Regions from separate parts of the Neomoorella thermoacetica genome, predicted to be linked through region 3. Evidence: riboswitches for the same ligand, from Rfam matches in the RefSeq annotation. Region 3 holds a riboswitch; each other region holds the start of a gene.

Region 1 (7,106 bases), 810 kb from region 3:
TCGCCCTTTATTTGCTCCAGGATTTCCTCCTTTAACTGCTCCTCTGTAACATCATACCCCAGGTGCAAATTAATGTTGAAGTAGCGGTTTTCCCTGGGTTCCAATTGTAATACTATAACCGCCCGGGGCAGGTTCAAGTCATAACCCGAATTCAGCGCCCTTACCTTTAATTCCTCAACCCGGGAGGCCGCCTCCCGGGCCAGAAGATCGGCAACCAGGGCTTCTTCCTCCCGGGCGGTGAAATACTGCTGATCCCGCCGCCTGGCCGCCGCCAAGATTTCCTCCAGAGCGGCCTGCAACAGGGTGGCAACTTCGCCCTTAACACCCCCCTGCCATACCAGCCAGCCGGCCACGCGGTCATTTATTACCAGGGGAAGATAGTAACTTTCACCTTGAACGCGAACTCCATCTTCCGTAAGTGAAAGTCCTAGCACCTCCGGATGGTAAAAATGCAACCGTGAAGGTTCCGAGCTGGCTACTACCTGACCCCCAGGGTCAACGACGTCAATGGCTGTTTGCCAGAGGGCTGCGGCCCGTTCCAGCAGGGGCTGGATTAATTCCTGGTTTAACATAGGTATCCCCCTTTCCGGGAAGGAGATCCCTACTTTAGGAAAGAATCATTCGAGCCCGGTCGTCTTTTTATCGACTTTTTTCTGAACATCTGTATAAAAAATTCGCGATAGTTTCCTCTAATCCTGCCGGTGACAAAAGAAAGCAAGGACCCCCGCATTAAGCCGGGGCCCTGCCGGATCCAGTACTTCATCTTGATTAGCCATATTTTAAAGTACCTTTTCGCGTTAACATTAATGGTTCCGGCAATATTCCTCCACTGCTGTAACAATGGCCTTCAAGTTGGCATTGGGAGTCCGCAAAGGCACGGCACACTCGGGAGAGATAATCTCGATACCTGCCTCGCAGTTGGCAAAGACCTCCCGGCGGACATCATCCGGCGTGCCATTAAAGAGGGTTTTCGGGTTATTGATACTGCCCGTCAAAGCAATACGGCCATTGACAATCTCGTGGGCCTGTCGCGGATTGACCTTGGAGTCAAAGTGGAAGCAGTTAAACCCCGCCTGGGCGATATAATCCAGACGGTCGGTGGTATTGCCGCAGATATGCAGGATAGTCGGTCCATTGAGCTGTCGTGTCATCTCCTGGTGAATCGGCAGGAGAAAGTCGCGGTAGCAGGTACCGCTTACCAGGTCGCCGGTGGCGTGGTCGGCCACCGTCACCACGTCGGCCCCGGCGGCAAACTGGGCGTTGGCGAATTTCACCGCCAGGTCCTTTAGCTTATCGAGGAAACGGCGCACTTTATCCGGTTCCAGGATGGTCTTAATGAGGAATTTTTGCACGCCGTGGAGATGGTAGGACAGGGTCCAGGGTCCCATGACCTTACCCACCAGGCAGACGTGATCGCCGTACTCTTTTTTGAGGATTTTCAGTGCCTCAAGTACGGTACGAATGGGCGGTCGCTCTAAAAAGTCAGCCGGGATGATAATGTCGTCTGGGTCTTCAAAGGGGTTCTCCAGGACATCTGGCATAGAGTCGACGGTGCCCCAGTTCATTTTAAGGCCAAAGGCCGCAGCTTCCTGCTGGACGCTGAAATAAGGGGCAATGGTGTCGAAGCCCAGGATTTCATACCCCGTCGCTGCCAGGGTGGCCATTTTCTCCGGGTTCAAATGGACATCAGGGAAATAGGCGCCGCAGGCTTCCATGGATTCCACCGTAGCTACTGATACCGGGTTACCTACCGGGATGCGGTCTACATGTTCGCGGTTTAAGGCACGCAAGAAACGCTCTTTGGGGGTCATGGCAGGCAAAGTTCTCACCTCGAAAGGTTTATTCCGACAGGGAAATACTGTTGTTACTTATATCCTGCCGGTCTCTGACAATGGCAGAAGCAATTAAACCTGCAACTGCGCAAAAAGCAATAAAAGTCCAGGCATAGGTATAAGAAACACCTGCAGGTGTTTTAATGATTAGGCGGCTCATAATAAGAGGAGCAAAAGCGGCCCCAAAATAGGCTATACCCGTCACAAAGCCGAGGGCCCGCCCATACATCTCCGGGCTAAAAACGTCAGTCGGCCAGGCTAAAATAGGACCCCAGATCATATTGGCAAAAAATCCGGCTCCGGCTAGGATTAGCATCAGCCCCATATGGCTGATTCCCGGCCGGGACATAGCCAAAAGTAGGATAAAGGGGATAGTGCCGAGGAACGAAAGAATTATCATGGGCCGGCGGCGGCCATTAAAGAATTTATCGGAAATCCGGGAGCTCAAGAAGGCGCCGATGACACCGGCTGCAAAATAAATCGAAGCCCAGACGCCCATTTTCATCAGGTTAAATTTAAACACTTCACTTAAATAGCTTGGCGACCAGGTTACTATCCCCCAGAAGGTCATCTGGCAGGCCAGGTAAGATAGCACTACTGCTATGAAGCTCTTGTTTAACAAGACATCGCGCAAGGGTATTTCGGCTTTTTTGGCCTGCTTGGCCAGGTTCTCACGGCTTATTGCCGCCTCTTTTAAGATGCCACTCTCAAGTTCGTCGGCGTAACTCTCTTTAACTTCCCTGTCGCTCAGCCAGCGTACCTGTTCGGGACGATCGTAAATGAAGAGAAGTACTATTACCAGGGGTACCAGGCCAAAAATACCTAGCCATATAAAAACAGGACGCCAATCGTTAAAATAGGAGGCTAGAAACGTTGTTAGCAAAGGAGCCCACGCAGGGGTAATAATCCAGGACCAGGAGAGGACCCCCTGGGCCTGGGCCCGTTCTCTTTTAGGAAACCAGCGCGCGATCAAGCGTGCACTGGGTACAAATTCAGTACCTACAAAAATACCAAACAAGGCATTACGGATATACCACTCAGTTGCGTTCTGCATATACGCCATATATATCGTGAATATGCTCCAGGTGATCAGGGAGAATACCAAAACTTTTTTGGGACCAAAGCGATCGCAAAGAAATCCCGATAATATCTGGGTTGGGCCATAAAAAATCATTAATAAAAACATGGCGTTACCAACATCGCTATGGGTCAGGTGCAAGCTCTGACTAATTAGCGGAACTAACACTGTCGTTTTTACCCGGTCTAGGTACTGAATGCTATACCCGAAGAAAACAATAGCTGCCACCAGGTAACGATAACGCCACCATCCTGTTGAGGGTGACAAGGATTTACTCATAGACCTCCCCTTCCTTAAATTTAAATACTTGCGTCCACCTCAGCGGTGCCCTTTCTTCCCTCCTCCCTGCACCAGTTTTCTGAGTATGGACTAAATATAATTTCTTCATCTTTATATAAAAACCAGTGGTTCCTATGCACATTCTTAATTGACAAAACACCACCCTGATGGGCGTAAGGCATAAGATGAGCTTTTAAGGCATGGATCTTAAGAAAAATGTACCATCAGGCAATTTATTCGAGTTCCTGGCATTCAATGATGTCTGAAGGAGCATCCAGGTCTTTTACTATTACTTTTTTCGACGATATAATATAAAAGCCATATTTTTTAGCACCGAATTCCCGGGTAGGCGGGAAACGGGGGATATTTTTGGGGTGAAGAGCCAAAGGCTCCGGGCTAACTCTCGGTCCGAACCCGTCAACTAACCTCGTAGGTGTGCGAGAGTGGAGGTCTTAGATAATTGAAGAAGTGGTCGAAGTATTGCCTGACTGCCACCCTGGCCGGAGCTTTGAGCCTGGCCGCCGCCGGAGTGGCCCTGGCCCAGCCCTATGAAGTGAAAAAGGGTGACACCCTGTGGGCCCTGTCCCGGCGTTATGGAGTAACGGTAGAACAAATTAAAGCAGCCAATAACCTTGATTCCTCATTGATTTATATTGGTCAAATTTTGGAAATACCCACTAACAAAACATCCCTTGCCAGTCGTTATGAAGCACCCACAGCCTCCCGCGGTATAAGCATCGATCCCTCTACTATGGGTGCCCGTATTGCCGCCATCGCCCGCCAGTATGTGGGCAGTCCCTACCGCTGGGGTGGGACAAGCCCAAAAGGATTCGACTGCTCGGGCTTTACGCTTTACGTCTTTCAACGTGTAGGCATTAATCTCCCTCACTCGGCCAGCGACCAGGCCTCCCTGGGTACCCATATTGATAAAGGGGATCTCCAGCCGGGTGATTTAGTCTTTTTCCATACTTATTCCCAGGATATCAGCCATGTAGGTATTTACTTGGGCAACGGTAAATTTATCAGCGCTACCAATCGCGGCGTGGCCATCGACAGTATCGATGACCCGTACTATTGGGGACCACGCTATGTCGGTGCCAGGCGCGTAAGGTAGATTAAGGTAGAGTAGTCTGTTCGGCGCGCCTAGAACTCTCATGTCGACTTACGCCACAGAAAAATAAGGAGACCCCTTAACCTGTTGTTGCAGGATAAGGGGTCAATTTTTTTATCCTACTCCCACTCTATGGTCGCCGGGGGTTTGGAAGTGATGTCGTAAACGACCCGGTTGATATGACGCACCTCGTTGACGATCCGGGAGGAGATACGCTCCAGGAGGTCGTAGGGGAGCCTGGCCCAGTCGGCAGTCATGGCGTCATCGCTGGTCACGGCCCGCAGGACGATGGGGTAGGCATAGGTCCGCTCGTCGCCCATAACACCCACACTCTTCATGGAGGGCAATACCGCAAAGGACTGCCAGATTTCCCGGTAGAGGCCGGCTCGCCGGATCTCCTCGGTGACAATGGCGTCAGCCTGACGTAAGATTTCCAGTTTCTCCGGGGTGACTTCCCCCAGGATGCGGATAGCCAGGCCCGGCCCCGGGAAGGGTTGCCGCCAGACAATCTCCTCCGGCAGGCCCAGTTCCTCCCCTACCCGGCGCACTTCGTCCTTAAATAAAAGGCGCAGGGGTTCAATTAATTCCAGTTCCATATCTTCCGGCAGGCCACCGACGTTATGGTGGCTCTTGATGACGGCGGCCGTTTCGGTACCGCTCTCAATGACATCGGGGTAAAGGGTGCCCTGGACCAGGAAATCCACCCGTCCCAGTTTCCTGGCTTCCTCCTCAAAGACCCGGATAAATTCATGGCCGATAATTTTGCGCTTTTCTTCCGGGTCTGTAACGCCGGTGAGTTTCTCCAGGAAACGCCGGCTGGCATCGACATAGACGATGTTCATGCCCATGGCCTGGCCAAAGGCCCGCTGCACCTGTTCGGCCTCCCCCTGGCGCAGGAGACCGTGGTTAACAAACACGCAGGTCAAGCGGTCGCCGACGGCCCGGTGGACCAGGGCCGCAGCCACCGAGGAATCGACCCCGCCGCTCAGGGCGCAGAGGACCCGGCCGTTACCTACCTGCCGGCGAATGGCCGCCACCTGGTCTTCAATGAAGGAACTCACCGACCAGTCACCCCGGCAGCCGCATACCTGGAAGAGAAAACGACGCAGTATCTCCTGCCCCATGGGAGTATGCTTTACTTCCGGGTGAAACTGAACGCCATAAAGCTTCCTGGCCGGGTCGCTCATAGCCGCCACCGGGGTATAGGCCGAGCGGGCCGTCACCTGGAAGCCAGGCGGCGGGGCGCTGATATAGTCGCCGTGGCTCATCCAGCACTGTATACTTTCAGGTAAACCGGCGAAAAGGGGATCTGCTGCTGTTATTTCCAGCTGGGTTTTACCATACTCCCGTCCCGAGGCCCCCTCTACCCTACCGCCCAGGTCATGGGCCATGAGCTGCATACCATAACAGATGCCCAAAATGGGAATGCCGCTTTCATAGAGGGCCCGGTCGATACGGGGTGCCCCGAGGCTATAGACGCTGGCCGGCCCGCCGGAAAAAATAATCCCCCGGGGTCGCCGGGCCAGGATCTTTTCCAGGGGCGTGTTATAGGGTATCATCTCCGAGTAAACCCCGGCTTCGCGGACCCGCCGGGCGATCAACTGGTTGTACTGGCCGCCGAAATCCAGCACCAGTACTATTTCTGCAAGCTGTTTGTTTTCTCCAATCATCTATCCAACCTCACTATTTCTTCCGTCTGTAAACCTCTGGTTTTAAAACGCAGATATCCGGCAAGTGACGGTATTTCTGGGCGTAATCCAGGCCGTAACCAACGACAAAGTAATCCGGAATGCAAAAACCGCTGTAATCAACATGAACATCTACCAGACGCCGTTCCGGTTTGTCCAGGATGGTGCAGGCTTTGACGCTCAAGGGCTGGCGGGCCTTGAGGTTCTCCAGCAGGTATTTCAGGGTCAAGCCGGTGTCGATAATATCCTCAACTATCAGAAGATGCTTGTCCTCCACCGGTACCTCCAGGTCCTTCAAGATCCGGACCGCCCCCGATGTGCTGGTGCCGGACCCGTAGCTGGAAACGGCCATAAAATCAAGCTGCAGGGGAATGGTGATCTCCCGCACCAGGTCGGCCAGGAAAATAATCGCCCCTTTAAGAATACCGACCACCAGCAGGTCCTTCCCGGCGTAATCGCGGCTAATAGCCGCACCCATTTCCTTCACCCTTTTTTGAATATCGGCGGCGCTGACCAGAACCTCGGCAATATCTTCGTGCACTCTTTTTTCCTCCCCCGGAGTAACCTGCTGTATTTAATATACCGCTTGACAGTTTACCATAACCTTGTTATCTTCGCTATATAGCGTTAAAATCCTGCCTGGTTAATTGCAAAAGCGTAAATTGAGGGCGATAAGAATGAAGGCTTGCGCAGAAACCCTGGCCGCAAGGGCGCGAGAGGTGCTGGGAGTAAAAGAAGGCGACGACGTGCGCACCATCAAAAAGGCCTATCGCCGCCTGGCCAGGCAGTACCATCCTGATGCCAATGCCGGTGCCGGTGAAGACGCAAAGTTTTTGCTAATTACCGAACCCTACGAGTACCTCCTGCGCCACAAGCCGCCCGGCCGTAACTCCCTCCTGGCAGCCGGCCTCACCCTGGAAAAAGAGGACCCGGAGGATACTTACGTTCGCTGGTGGTTGGAGCATTACGGCGATTTTTTCTAAAAGAGGGTGGCCTCGCCACGATGGCAGGGCAGCACGTTCCGGTATTCAAGCATCAGGCCGCCACAGAGGGTCCCGGTAATTTCACCGTCCGGGTTCTTTATTTCAATCCTTCGCCTTTTCCCCCTTGCCCTTCCA
Region 2 (7,106 bases), 350 kb from region 3:
GACAACCATGGCGCTTTCGATCTGGCGGTCTTTGGCGCTGGGAGGGAAGTTATTTTTATCCTGGTAAACCTGCTCCATTTCAGTTTGGATGGCGGGGTCCAAGGCTGTATAGATTTTCAGGCCGCCCCGGTAAAGTTCGGAGGATTCGATACCGTTGCTCTCAAGTAAGCGGCTGGCTTCCTCGACTACAGCATCGATATAATAGGGATACTTGTCTACCGGAGCCTTTTTGGACTCCTTAAAGGTTAATTTTTCAGCCTTGGCCTGGTTGGCTTGTTCCTGGGTAATGTAACCGTATTTTACCATATTATCCAGGACGACAGCCTGGCGGTCTTTAGCTGCCTGTTCATTACCCTTGACGAAAGGGTTGTAATTACCCGGGCTCTGGATGATACCCGCCAGCATAGCCGACTGGGCGAGGTCGAGGTTCTGGACGTCTGTACCAAAGTAGTACTGGGCGGCGGCTTCCACCCCGTAGGTACCGGGGCCGAGGTAGACGATATTCAGGTATTTCTCCAGGATTTCTTTTTTAGTATACATGCGCTCCAGTTGAATGGCCATGAGGGCTTCCTGGATTTTACGTTTGAAGGTCCGCTGCGGATTTTCAATGAAAGCATTTCTAGCCAGTTGCTGGGTCAGGGTGCTGGCACCCTCCTGGATGCTCCCGTGGCGCAGGTTGATAATGGCTGCCCGGAGAATTGCTTTCAAATCGATACCATGATGCTGGTAGAAACGGGCGTCCTCAGTAGCGATAACAGCGTTTTGCAAATTGACAGGTATTTTATCCAGGGGCACTACCACCCGGTTTTGCTCACCGTGAAGCTCGCCGACCAGCTGGTTGTTGCGGTCGTAAACAAAGGTGGTCATGTCCAGTTTGAAATTATCAGGTTGCCAACCAGGCATAGTGCGGATGATACCGATGGCAAAGCCGGCACCGGCACCTACCAGAATCACACCTAGGACTAACAGGGTCAATAAAACTGCCCGGAAAACATTCAATTTCCTTTTGCGTTTTTTCTCTGGAGCCATTCCTAAAATGACCTCCTTTCAACGGCTTTTTCATTATATCATAGCCCGGCCGCCAGGGGAATGATGATACCTTGAAGGACGGCCGGGGCTTATGCTAAACTTAAGCAAGTGCTACTTAAAAATAGACGTTGGGGCAGCAAAGAATTGCATGATTATTTCGGAGGATGGTTTAAGTTGGAACAAGAAGTCGCACGGCAGTTAAGGATCCTCCGCCGGGGAGTGGCTGAGATTGTGCCTGAGGAGGATTTGCAGGCCAAACTCAGAAAATCCCTGGCCACCGGTAAACCCTTAAAGGTTAAACTGGGTTTAGACCCTACGGCCCCGGATATTCATCTGGGTCATACGGTGGTGCTCCAGAAACTGCGCCAGTTTCAGGAATTGGGCCACCAGGTGATAATCATCATCGGCGATTTTACCGGGCGTATAGGCGATCCCACCGGTAAATCGGAAACCAGGCGCCAGCTTACAGAAGCAGAAATCCTGGCCAATGCCGAAACCTATAAGGAACAGATTTTTAAAGTACTGGACCCAGAGCAAACCCGGGTGACCTTTAACAGCCACTGGCTGGGCAAGCTTACCTTTGCCGAAGTCATTGAACTGGCAGCTAGGACGACGGTGGCCCGCATGCTGGAGCGGGACGATTTTGCCCGCCGGTTCCAGGAAAATCGTCCTATCAGCATCCATGAGTTTTTTTACCCCCTAATGCAGGGTTATGATTCCGTGGCCCTGGCTGCAGATGTCGAACTTGGGGGTACGGATCAGAAGTTTAACCTCCTTATGGGCCGTCACCTGCAGCGTGAATATGGCCAGGAGCCCCAGGTGGCCATGATGATGCCCATCCTCCCCGGCCTGGACGGCGTACAGAAGATGAGCAAGAGCCTGGGGAACTATATCGGTATCAAGGAATCCCCCCGGGAGATGTACGGTAAGACCATGTCCCTCCCTGATGAACTCATGCTCACCTATTACGAGCTGGTGACGGCAGTGCCCCTGGAGGAGCTGGCAGCCATCAGGCAGGGCCTGGCCAGCGGCAGCCTGCACCCCAGGGATGCCAAAATGCGCCTGGCCCGGGAGATAGTAGCCATGTATCACACTCCGGAAGCGGCCCTGGAGGCGGAGAGGGAATTTCGCCAGGTCTTCCAGCAGCATGACCTGCCTGATGATATGCCGGAATTAACGATTAAAGAAGACAGGGTGTGGCTGCCCCGGCTCATGGTCCAGGCCGGGCTGGCTCCCAGCACCAGCGAGGCCCGGCGCCTGATCCGCCAGGGTGCAGTAAAGATCGACGGTGAACGGGTAACCGATCCTGACACCGAGGTTGAGGTCAGGGAGGGCCAGGTCCTCCAGGCCGGTAAACGTAAATTTGCCCGGCTGCACACATTTTAATCACCCCCTGAGTATACTTCTTATATGGGGGTGATTGCCTTGCGGCGGCGGTGGCGGCGCCCTGGAAGGCGGCCGTGGGGAGTGGCAGCGCTGGTCCTGGCCGGTTTGCTTCTACTTTTACTCCTGGAATGGCGCCTGGGACCGGCTCTGGAAGCGGTGGCAGCTACCCAGGCCAGGTGGGTGGCCACCGAGGCTATGCAGCAGGCAGTGCTGGATAAAATTACCGGCCAGGTAAGCTATAATAATCTCATCCAGCCCGGGAGCAGCGATGGCGGCCAGGTAGTCTTCATGCAGGCCGACGCCCTGGGTATCAGCCGCCTCCAGGCTGCGGCCCAGCTGGCCATCCAGGAACGCCTGGCGCGGCTGCAGGGTAAAACCTATTACCTGCCCCTGGGGCAGATCCTGGGGTTAAAACTCCTGGCGGCCTATGGCCCCCCGGTACCATTACGCTTTGTCCCCATGGGCACGGTAAAGGTTAATGTCGGTGATACCTTTGAAAGCGCCGGCATTAATCAGACGCGCCATCGCATCTACCTCCAGGCGGAGAGCGAGGTTCAGGTAGTAGCCCCTTTTAGCCGGGAAAAGGTACAGGTAGCCACCACCATTCCCGTGGCCGAGGCCATTATCGTCGGCCCGGTACCCCAGACCTACGTCTCCCTGGGGTCGGAAATGTTAAAAGGTATTTTAAGGGCACCTGGATTCTAATTTTTCTTGTCCAACAGGCAGGAATTAGACAATTGAGGGCGAATAAATAATACCTGAGCGGTGTGGAGACCGCGCTGGATGGAAGGCCACGAGGAGGTCAGAACCGGCTGGAGCCGGTGGGATTCCCTGTGGCCCTTTTTGCTTTTTTACTGCAACTTTCTTAAGGGGGTATTCCTGCTGCGCATAGCTGTAGTCGATGGCCAGGGCGGCGGTATCGGTAAGCACATAACCGCCAGGCTGCGACAGGAACTGCCGCCGGAAGTCGAAATCCTGGCCCTGGGAACCAACGCCGCGGCTACCGTAGCTATGATCAAAGCCGGGGCCAATGAGGGGGCTACCGGCGAGCGAGCCATCATCTACAACGCTCCCCGGGTCGAGGCCATCACCGGTTCCCTGGCCATAATCCTAGCTGACGCTATGCTGGGCGAATTGACCCCGGCTATGGCGGCGGCCATCGCCGCCAGCCCGGCACGCAAATTTCTCCTGCCAATCAACCGGTCGGGGGTAGAAGTAATAGGAGTCACCCCCGAGCCGTTGCCCCATTTAATTGAAGCCCTGGTTAACCGCGTGAAGTTTTTTTATCAGGAGGGAGGGGATAAGGATGTGTGAAGCCAACGCCTACCTGCTCAAAGAGAGCGGGGAAGAGGAACTGGTCTTTGAGAATGTTGACCGGGTCTTGCCCGGGGAAGAGGGTATTATGATGGAAGATATTTTCGGTAAACGCAAACTCCTGCGGGCGCGGATTAAAGAAATGGCCCTGGTGGACCATAAAATCATCCTCGAAGCCCTCTAAGCCGGGCGTTAGTTACGGCCAGGCCACGGCATACTATAGTTGCCGTGGCTTTTTTACTTGACAGGCCCATGACCAGGGATTAAAATGTAAATAATTCCGATATAAATACTTAGTTATAAGGAGGAAGGCAGCATGAAGATAGCCCGGGATGTTACCCAGTTGATAGGGCAGACGCCGATCCTGCGCCTGAACCGCCTGGTAGAGGACGGGATGGAGGTATACTTAAAAATCGAGTTTTTTAATCCTGGAGGCAGTGTTAAGGACCGCATTGCCCTCAGCATGATTACCGCTGCGGAAGCCGACGGCCGCTTGAAACCCGGGGATACCATTGTCGAGCCCACAAGTGGTAATACGGGTATCGGCCTGGCCATGGTGGCGGCCGTACGGGGTTACCGCCTGATCCTGGTTATGCCGGAAACAATGAGTATTGAGAGGCGCAAGCTCCTGGCGGCCTATGGGGCGGAGTTCGTCCTGACTCCGGGAAACCTGGGGATGAAGGGGGCTGTAGATAAAGCAAATGAACTGGTACGGGAGAACCCCGGTTACTTTATGCCCCAGCAGTTTGAAAATCCGGCCAACCCGGCCATCCACCGCCAGACCACGGCCAGGGAGATCCTGGAGCAAATGGACGGTAAAGTAGACGCCTTTGTGGCCGGCGTCGGGACCGGGGGTACCCTCACCGGGGTGGGTGAGGTCCTGAAAAAGGAAATCCCGGGGGTAAGGATTGTAGCTGTGGAACCGGCGGCTTCACCGGTCCTTTCTGGAGGCCAGCCAGGACCCCATAAGATTCAGGGTATAGGTACCGGCTTTGTCCCGCCGGTCTTGCGCCGGGAGGTGGTTGACGAGATAATCACCGTCACCAACGAAGACGCTATGGAAACGGCCCGGCGCCTGGCACGGGAGGAAGGCCTGCTGGTGGGCATCTCTTCGGGCGCCGCTGCTTTTGCCGCCCTCCAAGTGGCCCGGCGCCTGGGCCGGGGGAAAAGGGTACTGGCCATCGCCCCCGACACCGGCGAGCGCTACCTGAGTACGGAGTTGTTCAAGATAGGCTAAGGGAAAACGGCAGGCCGGTGGCCTGCCGTTTCTACTGCTATGAAGTTCTACTGGCCGATGAATTCCTGGACCCAGTAGTGGCCATAGCTGCCGCCGCTGGCATAGCCGACACCTATGGCCGTAAAATTAGCGTTTAAGATATTACTGCGGTGGCCGGGGCTATTCATCCAGGCCGCTACCACCGCCTCCGGTGTTGGGTAGCCGGCGGCGATGTTCTCCCCGGCTATACGGTAGCTAATGCCGAATTGCTTGAGCATATTGGCGAAGGAACCATAAGTGGGCGACTCATGGCTGAAATAATTCTTGTCCCGCATATCTTCGGCCTTGAGGCGAGCTACCCGGGCCAGCTGCGGGTCTGCTGCCAGGGGTTTCAGGCCGACCTTGGCCCGCTCGGCATTGACCAGGTTCACTACCTGCTGTTCGTAAGCGCTTAACTGGTAGTTACCGGCGGGGGCGGGTTGGGGGGCAGGTTGCGGTGCTGGTACGGCCGGATTGCCGGGACTGGTTACCGGGGCCGGTGCGGGTTTAGATGCTGGTTGTGGTGCAGGCGCCGGTGCCGGAGTCGGGGACTGCCTGGTGACCTGTCCGCTGCCGGCGTTCGGAGAAACATGCCACCGGTAGTGCCAGCTCCAGTAAGGGGCGGTATACCAGCTATAGTTATAGGAGTAAATACCCCTGGTAGAGTTAGAGGCGGGTGTAGCAGCCCGGGCCGCGCTTAAAGGGGCGGCAGCCACAACGGCGGCCAGCAGGATTTTCAGAGCTGCGGTGAGCCACTTGTGCTTCAAAGCGGTCAATCCTCCTTTTACTCCTTTTTTACGCCTGGCCAGGCCAGTAAAAAATCCACCTCCCTTCCAACGCCTCCGGGGTTAGCTGACGGGTGCGGGCTGGAAGTGCCCTATGCCGCTCCCGGTCTTTCTCCCACCGTTGCCCGGCTCCGGACAAAGACGAGAGGTGTATACTGGAAGCGGGATTAACCCCAAGAATATGGTTCCCCCGGTTTCTTTTAAAAGAAATTCGGCGTTTACAGGTGGCCATAACGTTAAATTCATTTTACCATAAAATAAGGGTATAGTTAACATAAAATTGGCAGGCAGAATTTGCTATAACCCATGCTTTAAATAAGCCCGGGCGGTAAATGTTGCTTAAATAAGGCCCTGTATGTTAGAATTTCAATGTTGAGTATATAAGAAAGGGGGTAAGAGAGATGTCCGGACATTCCAAGTGGGCCAATATTAAAAATCGCAAGGCCAAGGTTGATGAAAAACGGGGCCGCCTCTTTACCAAAATCGGGCGGGAAATTATCATCGCCGCCCGGATGGGAGGCGGTGATCCCGAGGGCAATATGCGCTTAAAGGCTGCTATAGCCAAGGCCAAAGCAGCCAATATGCCCAACGAGAACATCCAGCGGGCCATTATGCGCGGTACCGGCGAACTAGAAGGGGCCGCATATGAGGAAATGACCTATGAAGGTTACGGTCCCGGTGGCGTAGCCATGCTTCTGAATATAGCCACCGATAACCGGAACCGTACAGCTTCAGAAATCAGATATATCTTTTCCCGGGGCGGTGGCAACCTGGGCGAAAGCGGTTGCGTAGCCTGGATGTTTAACCCCAAAGGGGTAATTACGGTGGAGGTCCCCGCCGGGGATAAACGGGAAGAAGTAATCCTCCAGGCTATCGAGGCCGGGGCGGAGGATGTCGATGACGAGGACGACGAGGTATTGGAAATCAAGACGGCGCCCGGGGACCTGGAGGCCGTCCGGGAAGCCCTGGAGGCCAGCGGTGTTACCATAACACACGCTGAGGTTGAGATGGTACCGCAAACGACTGTTACCATCGACGACCCGGAGACAGCAGGCAAGGTTATGCGTCTCATTGAACGCCTCGAAGATCATGACGACGTCCAGGCAGTATATACAAACGCTGATATTCCTGCAGCAATTATGGACCAATTAGATATATAGCGAGGTATAAAACTACAGGCCGCCGGCAATGCTAGTTAGTGGCAATTTCTGTTTGGCAGGAGGGGCCACAGTGACAGCAGTCCGGCGCTTGCTTGTTATCGGTATAGTGATCTTTTTCCTTGGGGGACTGGTGGCCTACCAGGAGGCCAGGGTAAATTCCGGCCGGCAGCCGGTTTT
Region 3 (7,106 bases):
TTTGTCCTTGGCATGACGGCCTTGATTGTAGTTGCCGGCTTTATGACTAGGGGTGCTGAAAGCATGCAACCGGCAACAGCTATTGCCTATGTCGCCGGTACCCTTTGTTCTATTGGCGCCGGGTACATAGGTATGCAGGTTGCCACTAGGGCCAACGTCCGCACGGCCAATGCCGCCCGTCACAGTTCCAATGCCGCCCTGGACATAGCCTTTTCCGGCGGTTCGGTTATGGGGATGGCGGTGGTAGGTCTGGGCCTTTTGGGTCTCGGGATTATTAATTATGTTTTTAAAAACCCGAGTATAGTTAATGGTTTCGCCCTGGGGGCCAGTTCTATAGCCCTTTTTGCCAGAGTCGGTGGCGGTATATACACCAAGGCCGCCGATGTCGGTGCGGACTTGGTCGGCAAAGTAGAAGCAGGTATTCCTGAAGACGATCCCCGGAACCCAGCCGTTATTGCTGATAACGTTGGTGACAATGTAGGCGACGTCGCCGGTATGGGTGCTGACCTCTTTGAGTCTTATGTCGGCTCGATTATTTCTGGTATTGCCCTGGCGGCAGCCCTGAATATTCCTAATGGCACCTTGGTGCCTCTAATGATTGCTGCTATCGGCATTGTATCCTCCATTCTCGGTGCCTTTTTCGTGAAAACGGGCGAAGGGGCCAATGCCCAGAAGGCTCTTAATACCGGTACCATGGTGGCAAGTATCCTGGCCATTGTTGGTACTTTCCTGGCTACTAGGTTATTACCGGCTCACTTCACCGCTGGCTCTATGAGTTACACTTCTACAGGCGTATTTGCAGCCACCATCGCCGGCCTCATCGCCGGAGTCTTGATTGGCCGGATTACCGAGTATTATACTTCAGGGGATTACGAACCTGTAAAAGAGATCGCCAAGGCTTCCCAAACCGGTACAGCTACCAACATTATTGAAGGCTTAAGCACCGGTATGCTGAGCACAGTTTTGCCTATCCTGGTCATCGTCATTGCCATTATCGCTTCTTACCGTTTCGCCGGCCTTTATGGTATTGCTATGGCGGCGGTTGGCATGCTCTCGACCACCGGCACTACTGTGGCCGTTGATGCTTATGGTCCTATCGCCGATAATGCTGGCGGTATTGCCGAAATGGCGGAACTGGACCCAAAGGTCCGTAAGATAACCGACGCCCTGGACTCCGTCGGCAACACAACGGCTGCCATTGGTAAGGGTTTTGCTATCGGTTCGGCGGCGCTGACGGCCCTGGCCTTATTCTCGGCCTATACAGCTGCTGCCAGGATTACCGCCATTGACCTGACCGACCCCAAAGTAGTCGGCGGTCTCTTCATAGGTGGTATGCTGCCGTTTCTTTTTGCTGCCTTAACTATGAAAGCGGTGGGTAGGGCTGCTTTCCAAATGATTGAAGAAGTACGCCGCCAGTTCAAATCGATTCCCGGCTTAATGGAAGGCAAGGCCCGGCCGGACTACGCCCGCTGCGTGGCTATTAGCACCGGAGCCGCTATTAAGGAAATGATTGTTCCCGGCCTACTCGCCGTTCTGGTACCCCTGGCCGTGGGTCTCATCCCCGGCCTGGGTAAGGAGGCCTTGGGTGGCCTTCTCGCCGGCGCCACGGTGACGGGTTTCTTGATGGCCGTCATGATGGCTAATGCCGGTGGTGCCTGGGATAATGCCAAAAAGTATATTGAGGGCGGCCAGTACGGCGGTAAGGGTTCACCGGCCCACGCTGCCGCCGTCAATGGAGATACAGTGGGTGATCCCTTTAAGGATACCTCTGGCCCGGCCATGAACATTCTTATTAAGCTAATGACCATTGTCTCCTTGGTTTTTGCCCCCTTATTTATGCAGCTTTAGGGGGCGCATGCCTGCCGGCGCGTAATTCCTGATCAAAAGGAAAAAAGCCCTTCTCTCTTGGGAGACAAGGGCTTTTTATTAGAGCTAGGTTTCCGGGGCAGGCCACAATCCCGCTTTAAGCACTACCCAGGAGAGACCGGCGGAGGGCTTCTACCTCATCATCCCTGGCGGCGGCAATGACCCGGTCGCCGGGGAGTAAAACGACATCGCCCCGGGGGAAGATAAGCTCCTCTTCCCGGAGGATGGCCATGAGCAAGCATTGATCCGGAAGGATAAGATCCTTGACGGCCGTATTCGCGGCCGGCGATTCCGGCAGCAGCACGGTTTCCACAAATTCCACCTTGCCCCCTTTCAAAGTAAGCAGGGGGATAAGCCCGCTGGCATCGACTTCTTGCAAGATCAGGCTGTAAATAAGGCGGGTGCTATTGATAATATTGTTGATTCCCAGCAGGCGGAAGGCGTCTTCATTCTGCGGGTTGTTTACCCGGCCGATAACCCTCTTGACGCCAAAAACCTTTTGCGCCAGGCGGCAGATCATGATGTTATCCTCGTCAAAACCGGTAACTGCCGCCACTACATCCGCTCGCTTGACGCCGGCTTCTTCCAGGGTGGCCACCTCGGTGGCGTCACCATGCAGGACTACCTGGCCCAGGTGATCCTCCAGCCAGCGAAAGCGGCGCAGATCCTTTTCGATTAGCAGCACCTCCTGCCCGCCATCCAGGAGGGTCCTGGTCAGGTTGAAACCGATTTTGCCGCCTCCGGCAACGACAACATACATTATTCGGCACCCCCCAGCCGGCCCATGACATAATCAATACCAAAGGTTGTCGGGCAGAAGATATCCAGGCCCATAGCCCGGTAAGCCTCTGCCGCCCGGGGATCATAGGCCCGGGCGATAACCCTGGGAATATGAAACTTCTCCCTGGCAACCTGGGCCGTGACCAGGTTGGCGCTGTCGCGATCAGTCACGGCAATCAGGGCGTCGGCAGTATCAGCCCCGGCTTTGGCGAGTAATTCCAGGTCAATACCCACTCCCTGGAAGACCTGGCCGGGAAAATCGTGGGGCAGGCGTTCCAGGGCTTCAGCCTTGGGATCGATGACGCTTATCTCATGACCGGCCCCAGCCAGGCTGGTGGCCAGCATGGCCCCCAGGCGGCTGCAACCGATGATAATAACCTTCATCAAAGCACCCCCTACACAGGTTGGCGATCGATTAGCAATTCACAATTGGCCCGGCGCAACAGCCATTCGGAGGTACTCCCCAGGAGGCCGACTTGGCGCCTGGGCCGGACGCCAATGACGATTAATTGCACCTCTTCCTCGGCCGCCGCCTGAAGGATGCCGGTCCCGGCCGTCCTGGCCCGGATAATCCTGGTCCGGCAGGGCAAGTGATGGAAATTGACGATCTCCGTGCCCTGGGCCAGAATATTATTTAAGCGGGCCTCGGTTTCCGGCAGGGCAATCCCCAGGGGAGAGGCCAGCGGGACTTCCAGCACCGCGAGCAGGATAATCTCAGCCTTCTGTTCCGTCCCCAGGCGACAGGCCAGTTCAACCGCCCGGCGGGCATATTCACTGTCTACTAAAGGTACCAGGATACGCTTGACGGCTCCGACAGTCCTGGTGACATGGGCGACTTCATAAGGAACAGCTGGCGGCACATGGAGCATCCACCAGAAAAGGCGGCCCATGCTGACCATAAAAGCGAGGGCCAGAAAAACACCCAGGGGGTTGCTGTGGATATTATTCATATCCGGGCCTCCTTACGCCGCCGGATGAAATAACGAGTAAAGGCCAGGGACCGGTAAATTCCCAGGCCCAGGAAGCCGGCACCAGTGATCCAGGCCATAGGGCTGGGATGGGAAAGGGCACGGATCCAGATAGCCGGTCCCAGGAACAACATGGCCAGGGTTGTAACCATCTGGTAGTAGTCACGCCAGGTAAGGGTTTTAATCTCACTTGACATGGGCCTTAGCCTCCAGGCGTTCCCGTTCTGCAAGAGCCTGCTTGTATTCCTCGAGAAGGTCGTACTCTTCGGCCGCTTCCAGGACCTTTATTTGCTGGGCTTCCCAGTCCCGGGGGATGTTGCCGAAAATGGGGTAGCCCTTGCTCCGGCGATAATAAGCGTAGTAGAGGAAACAGAGGATAATCCACGCCGGCCCGGCGATACGGCCAATGGCATGGGTAAGAATGACTTCGAAGAGTATAGTGCTGATACCCAGGGTACCGATTACCCCCAGGATGGGGAACTCCACCACCCGGCCACGATAATTTATCTTTATGTTTAAAGGCACTTTATAGGGCCGGGGTGCATAGGGATCGGTGAAGCGTAGTTTAATCAGGGCAATAAAAACCAGGATATAGCCTGTGGTAGCCCCGAAGGCATACATGTTACCCAGGGTATCCATAGCATTGGGCGTCAGGAAAGAAAGAACTAACTGAAGGATACCAATGCCCGAGAAGACAAGGATAGTGCGGTAAGGAGTCCGGTAACGAGGGTGCACGGCGTTGAACCAGTCGCTGATAAAATTAAACTGGCTCATGGCAAAGGTCAACCGGGAAGCGCTCATGACCCCGGAGTTGGCCGAAATGAGCAGGATGGTAGCCCCCAGCAGGGCGGCAAAAGGGCCGGCAATAATGCCAATAAAGGGGATGGCATGGGCCAGGGTAGCCACCGGATCGCCGACGGCTTTAGCGATATCCTGCCAGGGTAGGACTCCCAGGCTCATGGTAGAAAAGGCGGTGGCGAAAATGAATACAGTAAAGATCAGGCCGACAGAAGTTCGGGGAACGACAGTCGCCGGCCGTTTGGTTTCCTGGGCCGCCTGGGAGATAGACTCCAGGCCGACAAAGGAGATAATAGCCAGGGAGGAGCCATAGGCAAATTCCTTAAAAGTCGGGAACTGAGTCACCCACTGATGGGCCAGGAGTTCCGGCCGCCAGGCAAAGAGAAACCCAAAGACGATAATGGTTGATTCCGTCAAGATATCAATAGCACCCAGGACTTCATTGAGCAAAGAAGATTCCCTCATACCGCGAATATTGAGGGCAATAAGGAAGAACACCAGGGCCAGGGCCTCTGCCATCCACACCAGGTTGACGTGGTGCAGGGGACCGATGCTGACGGCCAGAGAGTCAATATTGACCCCGAAAAGGTAAGGCAGAAAGAAGTTGATGTAGCCAGCGGAAGCAGTCGCAAAAAGGGCGATATCTATGGTGTAGTCCAAGAGCAAAGCTGCCCCGGCTACAAAACCCCAGAAATCACCCAGCCCGCGCAAGGTAAAAAACTGGCCACCGCCGGCAACGGGGTAAGCGGCGGCAAGCTCGGTATAAGCCAGGCCGATCATGATGTAAACCAGACCGGCCAAGGCGAAGGCCAGACTGGTAGCACCTTTAGCCCAGAGCATAACCAGTCCCAGGGCGGCATAAATGTCGGCACCGACATCCGCGTAACCCCACATGTAGGAGCCCCACACGGTAACCTCCCGGCGGAGCTCCAATTTTTCTGTTGCCGTGGCCATAATACCCTCCTCCAGCGTTAATGAACCTGAAATAACAAATAAAACCAGCCCTCCCCTGTTTACGGATCCAGGCTGGTTCTTTGCCTATTGGACATACGGTACCATCTCCTTTCCTGCCGACGGGGTTAGCTGCCGGGTTCGGGCCGGAGAAAAGCCCTACCCCGCCCTCAGTTTTCATACTTTGAATAGCTTTGGTACCCCAAAGTAATAAAGCTTACTGAGGGCGGGGATTCACCCCTCTGGTGGGTCCCCCGTTCCCGCTTTTCCGGGATTAGGCATTTTAAATTTGCTCGATGCATTGCCGTTAATCTTAGCAGGCCGGAAAAGTGCTGTCAAAGTAAGCCTGGATAGGAAAACGTTTTTGGGGGGTTAAACTACCTGACATTATTATGTGGAGGCGGCCGCTCTTTTAAAAGCGCTTCTTTGCTTGACCGCAAATCTTCTTGCGATGCCGGTCATGATGTAATATAATCAATTCAAGTATAAATGGGTGGAGGCAATCATGGAGTACGGCAGTAAAAAGGTAGCGGCAGTAGCCATTAAAATGGCCCTTTCGGAAAGCCGGGAGGAGGAGGCCCGGCTGAAAAAGGAATATGCAGCCGGCGGCATATCTACGGCGGCCGTGGATTATGGGGGCGAATTTATTAATTCTGTCCAGAAAATCATTGAACGGGCAGTAGTGGCCGCCAAAAGGGAAGGAGTCATTAAAGAGGCCCACCAGGAAGAAGGAGCCATTGCCGGGGCGACGCGGGAAGCCCTCTCCCAGATTATGCCCAAAGCCATCGGGCTGAATGTGGGGGGGAAAATCGGTATTGCCCGCTGGCACGATCATTTGAGTGTAGCCATCTTTTTCGGCATTGGCCTGTTGCACCTGGATGAAGTCGGCATCGGTCTGGGGCACCGGGCTGTCTAAAAGGGCGGCTGCCGGAGCCTGTAAACAGAGCAGTATGGTAGGAGGGGTAGCATGACTGAGCCGGTGGGGCAGGAAGCGCCTGGGGCTGGCATGGAGAAAGGACCCGGAGGGAAAAAAGTAAGGGGCCTGCGCGGGGCCGTTGACGTCGAGGAGAATACGGCCCCAGCAATTATTGCGGCAACAGAACAATTATTACGGGAGATAGTTATCCGTAACGACCTGGAAAGAGGAGATATTATCAGCGCCATTTTCACCGTGACCCCCGATCTTGATGCCGCCTTCCCGGCTGAAGCCGCCCGCCGTCTGGGCTGGTTGGATGTGGCCCTGATGTGCGCCCGGGAGATACCTGTACCGGGAAGCCAGCCGGGAATAGTGCGGGTGTTAATCCATGCCTACAGTGATCACCAACCGGTGCATGTTTACCTTGGCCGGGCGAGTCAATTGCGCCCGGATCTGCAATAAAAGTATTGACAGGTATTTACCATCCATGTTATTCTTATAATAACAATCGCATACAGTTGAGGCGAGTTGAGCAGAGTGGAGTTTAGCTTAGAGTTGAGCTTGATTAAGGGTAAAGTTTTACCAGGGCTCATCTTTGAGCGCTGGTTTTTATTTTGCCCCTGGGGAGGGAGAAAGCAGTGTTTCACCCTGACCGGGCAACCTACCTGGACCTGGCCCGGAAGGCCCCTTATATTCCTGTCTGGACAGAGATTCTTGCCGATACAGAAACTCCCATTTCCCTGTACTTAAAATTCGCCGGCGGTCCGGACAGCTTCTTACTGGAGAGTGTCGAAGGCGGGGAAAACCTGGGCCGCTATTCCCTCATT
Region 4 (7,106 bases), 910 kb from region 3:
CCGGCGGCGGCCATCCTCCGGGCGGCTACGGTCACGGCTGCCGCTGCCCTGGGCCTGGACGGGGAACTGGGGCAAATCCGTCCCGGCTACCGGCCCTGCCTGATAGCCGTCCGGGGTAACCCCCTGGAGAATTTAAGGGTCCTGGCGCAACCCGAAATGGTTTTTATTGATAATTGATAGCCCATAAAAAAGTACCCTCCGGCCTGACCCGGAGGGTACTGGACCGGGGCCTGCAGGGCCCCTTTATTATTTTATTATATTTTAGCGAGGGGTAAGGTCGAGGCGATAACTATCCTGGCCGCCCCTGCCCAAACGGCGGGAACGCCACATGAAGTAATAAGCCAGGATAAGGATAGGTGGCGTGGTAACCTGAGTCAGGGTAAAGAAACCCAGGCCCCAGTGGGGAACGACATAACCCAGAACAGAGAGGGGATTATCCCGGACGGACTCCTCGATCACCGCCCGCAGGATCTGATGGTAAAAAATGAAGGACCAGAACTGATAACCTGAAGGGGGGTTCTTACTCTGGACGTAAAAGTAACGGGCCAGAAGGATCAGGCCGATGGCCGAACCGATTAACTGGGCCGGCCAGCGACCAAACCAGAAATCTGTCGGCCTGCCGAGGACCTCCTGGTTAAAAATATTGGCGATCCGTACTAAAAAGTAACCGAAGGCCAGGCCCGGTATGACCATATCCGCCAGCTGGTTGACGTCGACCCTCTTACTGCGGGCGTAGAGCCATCCGGCCAGAAAGCCCCCCAGGAGACCGCCGTGCCAAGAAAGGCCCCCTTCATAGATCTTCAGAATTTGCAAGCGGTCAGTCAAGAACCAGCCGGGGTAGTTGGCCAGGACGAATACTAGCCTCGCCCCGATAACGCCGGAGATAATGACGATAATAGCCAGGTTGAGGAGAAAGTCCTCGTCCAGGCCACGCCGCAGACCCTCCCGGTAGAGGTACCAGGACCCCACCAGGAAGGAAAGGGCCATAAAGATGCCGTACCAGCGGACCGCCAGGGGTCCCAGGTGAAAGGCTATGGGATTCAGGTCAACTAGCAAATTCATTCCCCCAGGAGTAAAAAAGTGGGACTGGCTATCTAGTAGTATACCCGTTGCTTCTCACCGGTGCAACCTTTTAGATAATGATATCGGATTTTTTATCATTGCGCACGGCCACCCGGCCGCCTTTAATGACGCAGACCTTCTCCACCTGGCCTATAATCGCCCCGGCCGGGGTGGTGGCATCCAGGAGGACCAGGTCGGCCCTGGCGCCGACCTTGATGCCGTAATCCTGCAATCCCATGGCAGCGGCGGCGTTATAGGTGCCCATCTTCATGACCTGTTCGAGCTCCGCCGGGGTACCCATCTGCAAAACCTGGGCGGTGATCAGGCCTTCCTCCAGCATGTTGGCATTACCAAAGGGCCGGAAGGCATCGCGGATGTTGTCGGAGGCGTAGGCGACATTGACGCCGGCGGCCTGGAGTTCCCGTACCCGGGTCACCCCCCGGCGGACCAGTCCTTTATCGTTACGGCCCATCAGGTAGAGGTTGCAGGAGGGTAAGGTAATGATACTCAGGCCGGCCTCCTTGACGGCGGCTATGGTACGGCCGGCAGTAGCTTCATCAACTGCCGCCAGGCCACAGCAGTGGTCGGCAACCACCCGGCCCTGGTAACCTGCCTGAATAGTCTTACTGGCTATATACTCCAGGGAAGCCACCGAAGGAGCGTCAGTCTCGTCGGCGTGCAGGTCAATGGGAACATCGTATTTGCCGGCCAGTTCGAAGATATAGTCCACCCATTGTTGCATACCAGGCGAGAGATGGGGTGCCCCGCCCAGGCCGTCTACCCCCAGCCGCAGGGCTTCCTCTAGGAGTTCCTTTAAAGGGGGTGCCGGCTCCGGCTCCGGACCGCTGAACATGGCAATCACCTGGAGGTCAACCTTACCGGCAAACTCTTCCCTCAATTCCAGGGCAGCCTCAATGCCCCGCAGGCCCAGGTTCTCACTGACGGTGATGTGGGTGCGCATGGCTGTGGTACCGTGGCGCAGGGCCAACCGCAGTACCTGGCGGCCCCTGGCCAGCAGGTCGTTTTTATCTATATCTTTACTCCGGCGCTGGAAGTCTTCGATGGCTGCTTCCAGGGAACCGGCGCCGCCGTCTGTCGCCGTCAGGGCTTTATCCAGGTGGGTATGGGTGTCGACAAAGGCCGGTATCAGGAGCCTGCCGGAGGCATCAACCATCTGCCGGGCCGACCCCGCCACATTATTGCCGGCAGCAACAATATATCCGTCTTTGATGGCTATATCCACTGTCCCCTGGCCGTCCATGAGCCTTGCTCTTCGGATTAGCAAATCATTCATTTTTATCTCCCTTCCCGTGAATTGTATCATTTATTTTTTATTTAATCTTAATTAAATCTAAATATTATCCTACCACAGGACAAATTAAAGGTCAATTTAATATAGATTTAACAAGGATTTTGTTTCTTTGTGCCGAATATGCTAGATATTTGGTAAAACATGGTCTAAGAAAGGCGGTATGTTCTTGGATCTCAATCTAATCCTGGGCCTGTTGATAGGTTTTGGCTCCCTGATTGCAGCCTTCATCCTGGAGGGAGGCAGTCCGGGGGCCCTGCTGGCCATTACGGCGGCCATGATTGTTTTCGGCGGGACTATAGGTGCTACCCTTATTGGTTTGCGCCGGGAAGAGGTCCTGAATATCCCCAGGCTATTAAAGGTCGCCTTCCGGGAAAAACCCCTGGACTTAAATGAAACCATCAACGCCATCGTCAACTACGCCGTGCTGGCCCGCAAAGAAGGTTTCGTCCGGCTGGAAAAAGAACTCGACGGTGTCAAGGACGACTTTCTCCGCACCGCCCTGCAGCTGGTGGTAGACGGTACCGACCCCGAACAGACCCGTAACGTCCTGGAGCAATACATTTATGCTACCAGCGAACGCCATCACAGCGGTATCAGCCTTTTCGAGGCCGCCGGCGGCTACGCCCCGACCATGGGCATCATCGGCACCGTCATGGGTCTGGTCCACGTCCTCAGCAATCTGAGTACCCCCGATAAGCTGGGACCGTCCATTGCCATGGCCTTTATAGCTACCCTGTACGGCGTCTCTTCGGCCAACCTCTTATGGTTGCCCATCGCCACCAAGCTCAAAAATAAAGACGCCCGGGAACGCCTGTACCAGGAGATGATCCTGGAGGGCGTCCTGGCCCTCCAGGCAGGCAAGAACCCCACCTTGATCCGCAACACCCTGGCGGCCTTCCTGGCCCCGGGTAAGGAAAGGGCAGGTGCCGGGAAGGAAGAGCGGGAGGTGAGCGATGGTGCCGGTCCGCAGGGAAGGGCACGCCAGCAAGGATAACCATGAGCGCTGGCTGTTGACCTATTCCGACTTGATTACCCTGTTGATGATCTTCTTTGTCGTAATGTATGCCATCAGCGATACCAACGCCCAGAAAATGGCCGCCCTGGCCAACTCCCTGGCTCAAACCCTAACTGGCGCCCCGACGACTGGAATCTTAACGTCCGGAGGCCTGACCTCTATAGTACCTGGTATCGCCCCGGCACCGGGCCAGGGGGATGAAGGGGCCGAACTGGCCAGGGCCAGGGCGGAACTACAGCAGTATATCCAGCAGGAAGGCCTGGAAAGCCAGGTGACCCTCAATACCGAGGAACGGGGCCTGGTGGTCAGTGTGGCCGATGCCGTCCTCTTCCCCAAGGGTTCCGCCGATTTGACCCCCGAAGCCCGGGACCTCCTGCGCCAGGTCGGCCGGGCCCTGGCCCGCCTACCCAATTATTTACGGGTTGAAGGCCACACCGACAATCTCCCCATCAACACCCCGGCCTTCCCATCCAACTGGGAACTCTCCACGGCCCGGGCCACCAACGTGGTCAAGGTTTTAATCAGCGAAGCCGGGATCAAACCGGAACGCCTTTCGGCCACCGGCTACGGAGAATATCGCCCGGTGGCCCCCAATAATAGCGAGGCTGATATGGCCCGCAACCGCCGGGTGGATATCGTCGTCCTCAAGGAAGCCTACAACGTCACCGAGCCCCATAAGGGCGAGAAGTAATATAAAAAGCGCCAGGTGAAACACCCGGCGCTTCTATTCTCCATACTATTCTTTAGGCCTGTTCCTTCTGGCGTCCCAGGTTGGAGTAAAAAATAATCCGCTTCTCCCAGGTCCTCAGGATCACCTGGTGATCATTACGGGCGATTACATACTGTGGCAAGATGGGGGTCTTGCCCAGACCGTGGGGGGCATTGATTATATAGGTAGGCACGGCCAGGCCGGAGGTATAGCCCCGGAGCTTATCCATGATCTCCACGCCCTCCTCAATGGAGGTAATAAAGTGGGTGGTCCCCTTCACCGGCTTGGCGTGGAAGATATAGTAGGGCCGTACCCTTATTTTCAAGAGTTCCTGGTTTAATTTACGCATCACAAAGGGATGGTTGTTGACGCCCTTTAACAAAACCGCCTGGTTGCCGAGGACCACCCCGGCCTGGACCAGGCGATCGCAGGCTTCTTTGGCGGCCGCGGTAACCTCCCGGGGGTGGTTGAACTGGGTATTGAGATAGATGGGCGGGTGCTTGGCCAGAACCCGGCACAGCTCCGGGGTAATCCGCTGGGGCATAGTGACCGGCACCCTGGTGCCCAGGCGCTTAATTTCTACGTGGGGGATATTATCGAGTTCCGTCAACAACCAGTCGATCATGGCATCGCTGAGCATCAGGGCGTCACCGCCAGTGATCAGGACATCGCGGATCTCTTCATTCTGGCGGATATACTGGAGGGCCTGCTCCAGTTCCCGGCGGCTGCGACTGCGGTCGACTTCACCGATATTGCGACGCCGCTGGCAGTGACGACAGTACATAGCACACTGGTTGGTTACGTTGATAATCAAACGATCCGGATAACGGCGGGTAATAGCCGGCGCCGGGGAGGTCAACTCTTCATCCATGGGGTCCAGGACGCCATGGTTATCCTCCAGTTCGGCGGCACTGGGCAGAGCCTGGCGCCGGATGGGGCAATCAGGTTCCGGTCCCATCAGGCTCAGGTAGTAAGGAGAAACCGCCCAGCGATAGGTACGTTCTACCTTTAGTATGGCTTCCTTTTCAGCTTCTGTCAGGGGAATCAGTTCCGCCAGGGTTGCCACCGAGGTGATACGGTGGGTCAACTGCCAGCGCCAGTCCTGCCACTCGGCTTCCCCGGCGCCAAAGTAAGCCAGGATACGTTGCTTGCTGGCTTCGATCTCGGCTGCCGCCTCCAGGCCGCTGGCGATCTTCTCCCTTTCTTCCAGGTAATCGACAATCCTGGCTTTCAATTCGGCTGCCCGGTCAAGAGCAATTTCCCTTTTAGCTTCCCTTCCCATCAACCTGCCTTTCTCCGGGTAAATACTCATTACCTATTTCCTCCTTCCTGAGGGTAAAATAAAACCCCGGCCTGAACCGGGGTTTTGCTGGCATAGAAAACTAACGGTATTACACCTCACCTTTCTACGCTTACGAAGTTAGCTGCCGGGTTCGGGTCGAAAGTTAACCCTACCTGAAAAAGGATTCACCCCAAGAAGTGGTTCCCCCGTTCCCTATTCAGGGATTCAGCGCTCGCTTATTTAGTTTTCATTACTATTCTAACATAGATGATAAGCGCCTGTCAATCAGGCAGGTTCCTTATCCCGGCGCCAGCGCCGCCAGCAATAATAAACAGAAATGGTGGTAATAGCCAATCCCGCCAGGATCAACAGGGCGTCCATCCACCAGGTGGCGTACCGGCGGTAGACCTGCCACCACCCCAAAAGGTAATGGGTCCCCTTCCAACTGGCATACTGCCAGGCTAACGTCCAGGTAAAGGCACCCAGGGTTGAATACAGGGCATAGATTCCGGTCTCCATCCCAACCACCCCGGCAGCCAGGATGGTGGGGGTGCGGATAGGGCCAAACCAGCGGGCCAGGATAATTACCGCCGCCCCGTAACGGGCCAGCCAGTAACGGGCGGTTGTCATACCTCCTTCACCCCATCCCTGGTGAAGGAGGCGTTCAATCAGCCCGCGACCGGGCCTGGCTCCCAGCCAGTAACCGATTAGGTTCCCCAGGAGGTTGCCTGCAGTCCCGACCAGCACCGCTCCCCAGAAGCTCATTTCGCCCCGTTCAATCAAATAGCCGGCGGCCAGGAAGGCCGGTTCAAAGGGTACACCCGGTAAACCCGTTCCTTCAATAGCCAGAAGGCCGAAAAGAGCCAGGTAAGCATGGAGGGCCGTCAAGGCACCACCCCGCCCGGAGGCCGGTAGCGAGCCACTACCGTCCTGGCGCCGTATACCTGCTGTCCCACCCGGACGGTAAACTCAACGTCCTCGCTAAAGATAACCAGGTCCACCTGGGAACCTCGCTCGATAAAGGATACCTTCTGGCCCCGGTCGACTACCTGGCCCGGCTTGATGAAACTATTTATCTTGTTGACAAACTTATCGGCTATCTCCACCATAGCTATCTTAATGCCCTCACCATCCAGAAAGATGGTCAAGCGCTCATTTACCAGGCGGTAGCGGTGGCAAAAGAGGTCCACCGCCCTCCGGAAGTAGGTCAAGCGGATGTATTCCCAGAGATCCACCATAGGCAGATTAACCCTGGCCCGGGTATGGACCATATCCTCCACCCTACCGGCAATGGGGGCGTAATTAAAGTGGACATCCAGGGGCGACATATAAATCCCCATGATCCAGCCCCGGTCGCCCAGGCCCGGTGCTTTCATTATTTCCCGGACAGGGATGGCCTGGCCCAGCTTTTCGGCCACCACCTCGCCGTTACGGAAAGGCTTGATGTAAACTATCTTGCCGTCGGCCGGGGCCAGGATGGTGCCCGCTTCTGTTGGAGGCACCCGGACCGGGTCGCGGTAGAACCATACCCGGCGCAAAAACCACATAATGGCGGTGATAACAGCCGCCAGGAGGAGAAGGATCTTTAAAAGGTTTAAACCCACGAAGAGCGCGGGCAGGATTGCCAGGGCCATAGAAAAAGTTACCATTCTGATAACACCTTCTTTATACTATAGGGCATCCTGGGTAAATAATAACCGCAAAACCCGGCCAGCATCAAGGGCCA

What was found. A riboswitch is a leader RNA that binds a small molecule or an ion and turns the genes downstream of it on or off. The one in region 3 is predicted to bind cyclic di-AMP.
Region 1: another riboswitch for cyclic di-AMP. It lies ahead of MOTHE_RS10420 (C40 family peptidase); the one in region 3 lies ahead of MOTHE_RS06445 (APC family permease).
Region 2: another riboswitch for cyclic di-AMP. It lies ahead of MOTHE_RS14150 (CAP domain-containing protein); the one in region 3 lies ahead of MOTHE_RS06445 (APC family permease).
Region 4: another riboswitch for cyclic di-AMP. It lies ahead of eam (glutamate 2,3-aminomutase); the one in region 3 lies ahead of MOTHE_RS06445 (APC family permease).

What each region holds. Positions count from the first base shown of each region.
Region 1 is NZ_CP012369.1:2,092,426-2,099,531, forward strand. Features, by position in the region: gene MOTHE_RS10405 (PucR family transcriptional regulator) at 1-572, opposite strand, end outside; gene MOTHE_RS10410 (MtaA/CmuA family methyltransferase) at 804-1,829, opposite strand; gene MOTHE_RS10415 (MFS transporter) at 1,840-3,138, opposite strand; cyclic di-AMP (ydaO/yuaA leader) riboswitch at 3,511-3,640, shown strand; gene MOTHE_RS10420 (C40 family peptidase) at 3,650-4,303, shown strand; gene guaA (glutamine-hydrolyzing GMP synthase) at 4,420-5,970, opposite strand; gene hpt (hypoxanthine phosphoribosyltransferase) at 5,984-6,529, opposite strand; gene MOTHE_RS14120 (DnaJ domain-containing protein) at 6,666-6,971, shown strand.
Region 2 is NZ_CP012369.1:1,635,250-1,642,355, reverse strand. Features, by position in the region: gene MOTHE_RS08305 (transglycosylase domain-containing protein) at 1-1,029, opposite strand, end outside; gene tyrS (tyrosine--tRNA ligase) at 1,174-2,415, shown strand; gene yunB (sporulation protein YunB) at 2,497-3,120, shown strand; gene MOTHE_RS08290 (DUF3842 family protein) at 3,298-3,729, shown strand; gene MOTHE_RS08285 (CooT family nickel-binding protein) at 3,722-3,913, shown strand; gene cysK (cysteine synthase A) at 4,046-4,966, shown strand; gene MOTHE_RS14150 (CAP domain-containing protein) at 5,014-5,751, opposite strand; cyclic di-AMP (ydaO/yuaA leader) riboswitch at 5,806-5,996, opposite strand; gene MOTHE_RS08270 (YebC/PmpR family DNA-binding transcriptional regulator) at 6,171-6,929, shown strand; gene MOTHE_RS08265 (hypothetical protein) at 7,000-7,106, shown strand, end outside.
Region 3 is NZ_CP012369.1:1,283,791-1,290,896, reverse strand. Features, by position in the region: gene MOTHE_RS06470 (sodium-translocating pyrophosphatase) at 1-1,848, shown strand, start outside; gene MOTHE_RS06465 (potassium channel family protein) at 1,964-2,626, opposite strand; gene MOTHE_RS06460 (potassium channel family protein) at 2,626-3,030, opposite strand; gene MOTHE_RS06455 (universal stress protein) at 3,042-3,596, opposite strand; gene MOTHE_RS06450 (hypothetical protein) at 3,593-3,811, opposite strand; gene MOTHE_RS06445 (APC family permease) at 3,801-5,366, opposite strand; cyclic di-AMP (ydaO/yuaA leader) riboswitch at 5,467-5,654, opposite strand; gene MOTHE_RS06435 (HutP family protein) at 5,869-6,279, shown strand; gene aroH (chorismate mutase) at 6,331-6,741, shown strand; gene trpE (anthranilate synthase component I) at 6,918-7,106, shown strand, end outside.
Region 4 is NZ_CP012369.1:371,986-379,091, reverse strand. Features, by position in the region: gene MOTHE_RS01950 (amidohydrolase family protein) at 1-177, shown strand, start outside; gene MOTHE_RS01945 (prolipoprotein diacylglyceryl transferase) at 262-1,062, opposite strand; gene MOTHE_RS01940 (amidohydrolase family protein) at 1,133-2,356, opposite strand; gene MOTHE_RS01935 (flagellar motor protein) at 2,535-3,368, shown strand; gene MOTHE_RS01930 (OmpA/MotB family protein) at 3,328-4,080, shown strand; gene eam (glutamate 2,3-aminomutase) at 4,133-5,410, opposite strand; cyclic di-AMP (ydaO/yuaA leader) riboswitch at 5,493-5,621, opposite strand; gene MOTHE_RS01920 (DedA family protein) at 5,666-6,268, opposite strand; gene MOTHE_RS01915 (phosphatidylserine decarboxylase) at 6,265-7,029, opposite strand; gene MOTHE_RS01910 (glutamate--cysteine ligase family protein) at 7,023-7,106, opposite strand, start outside.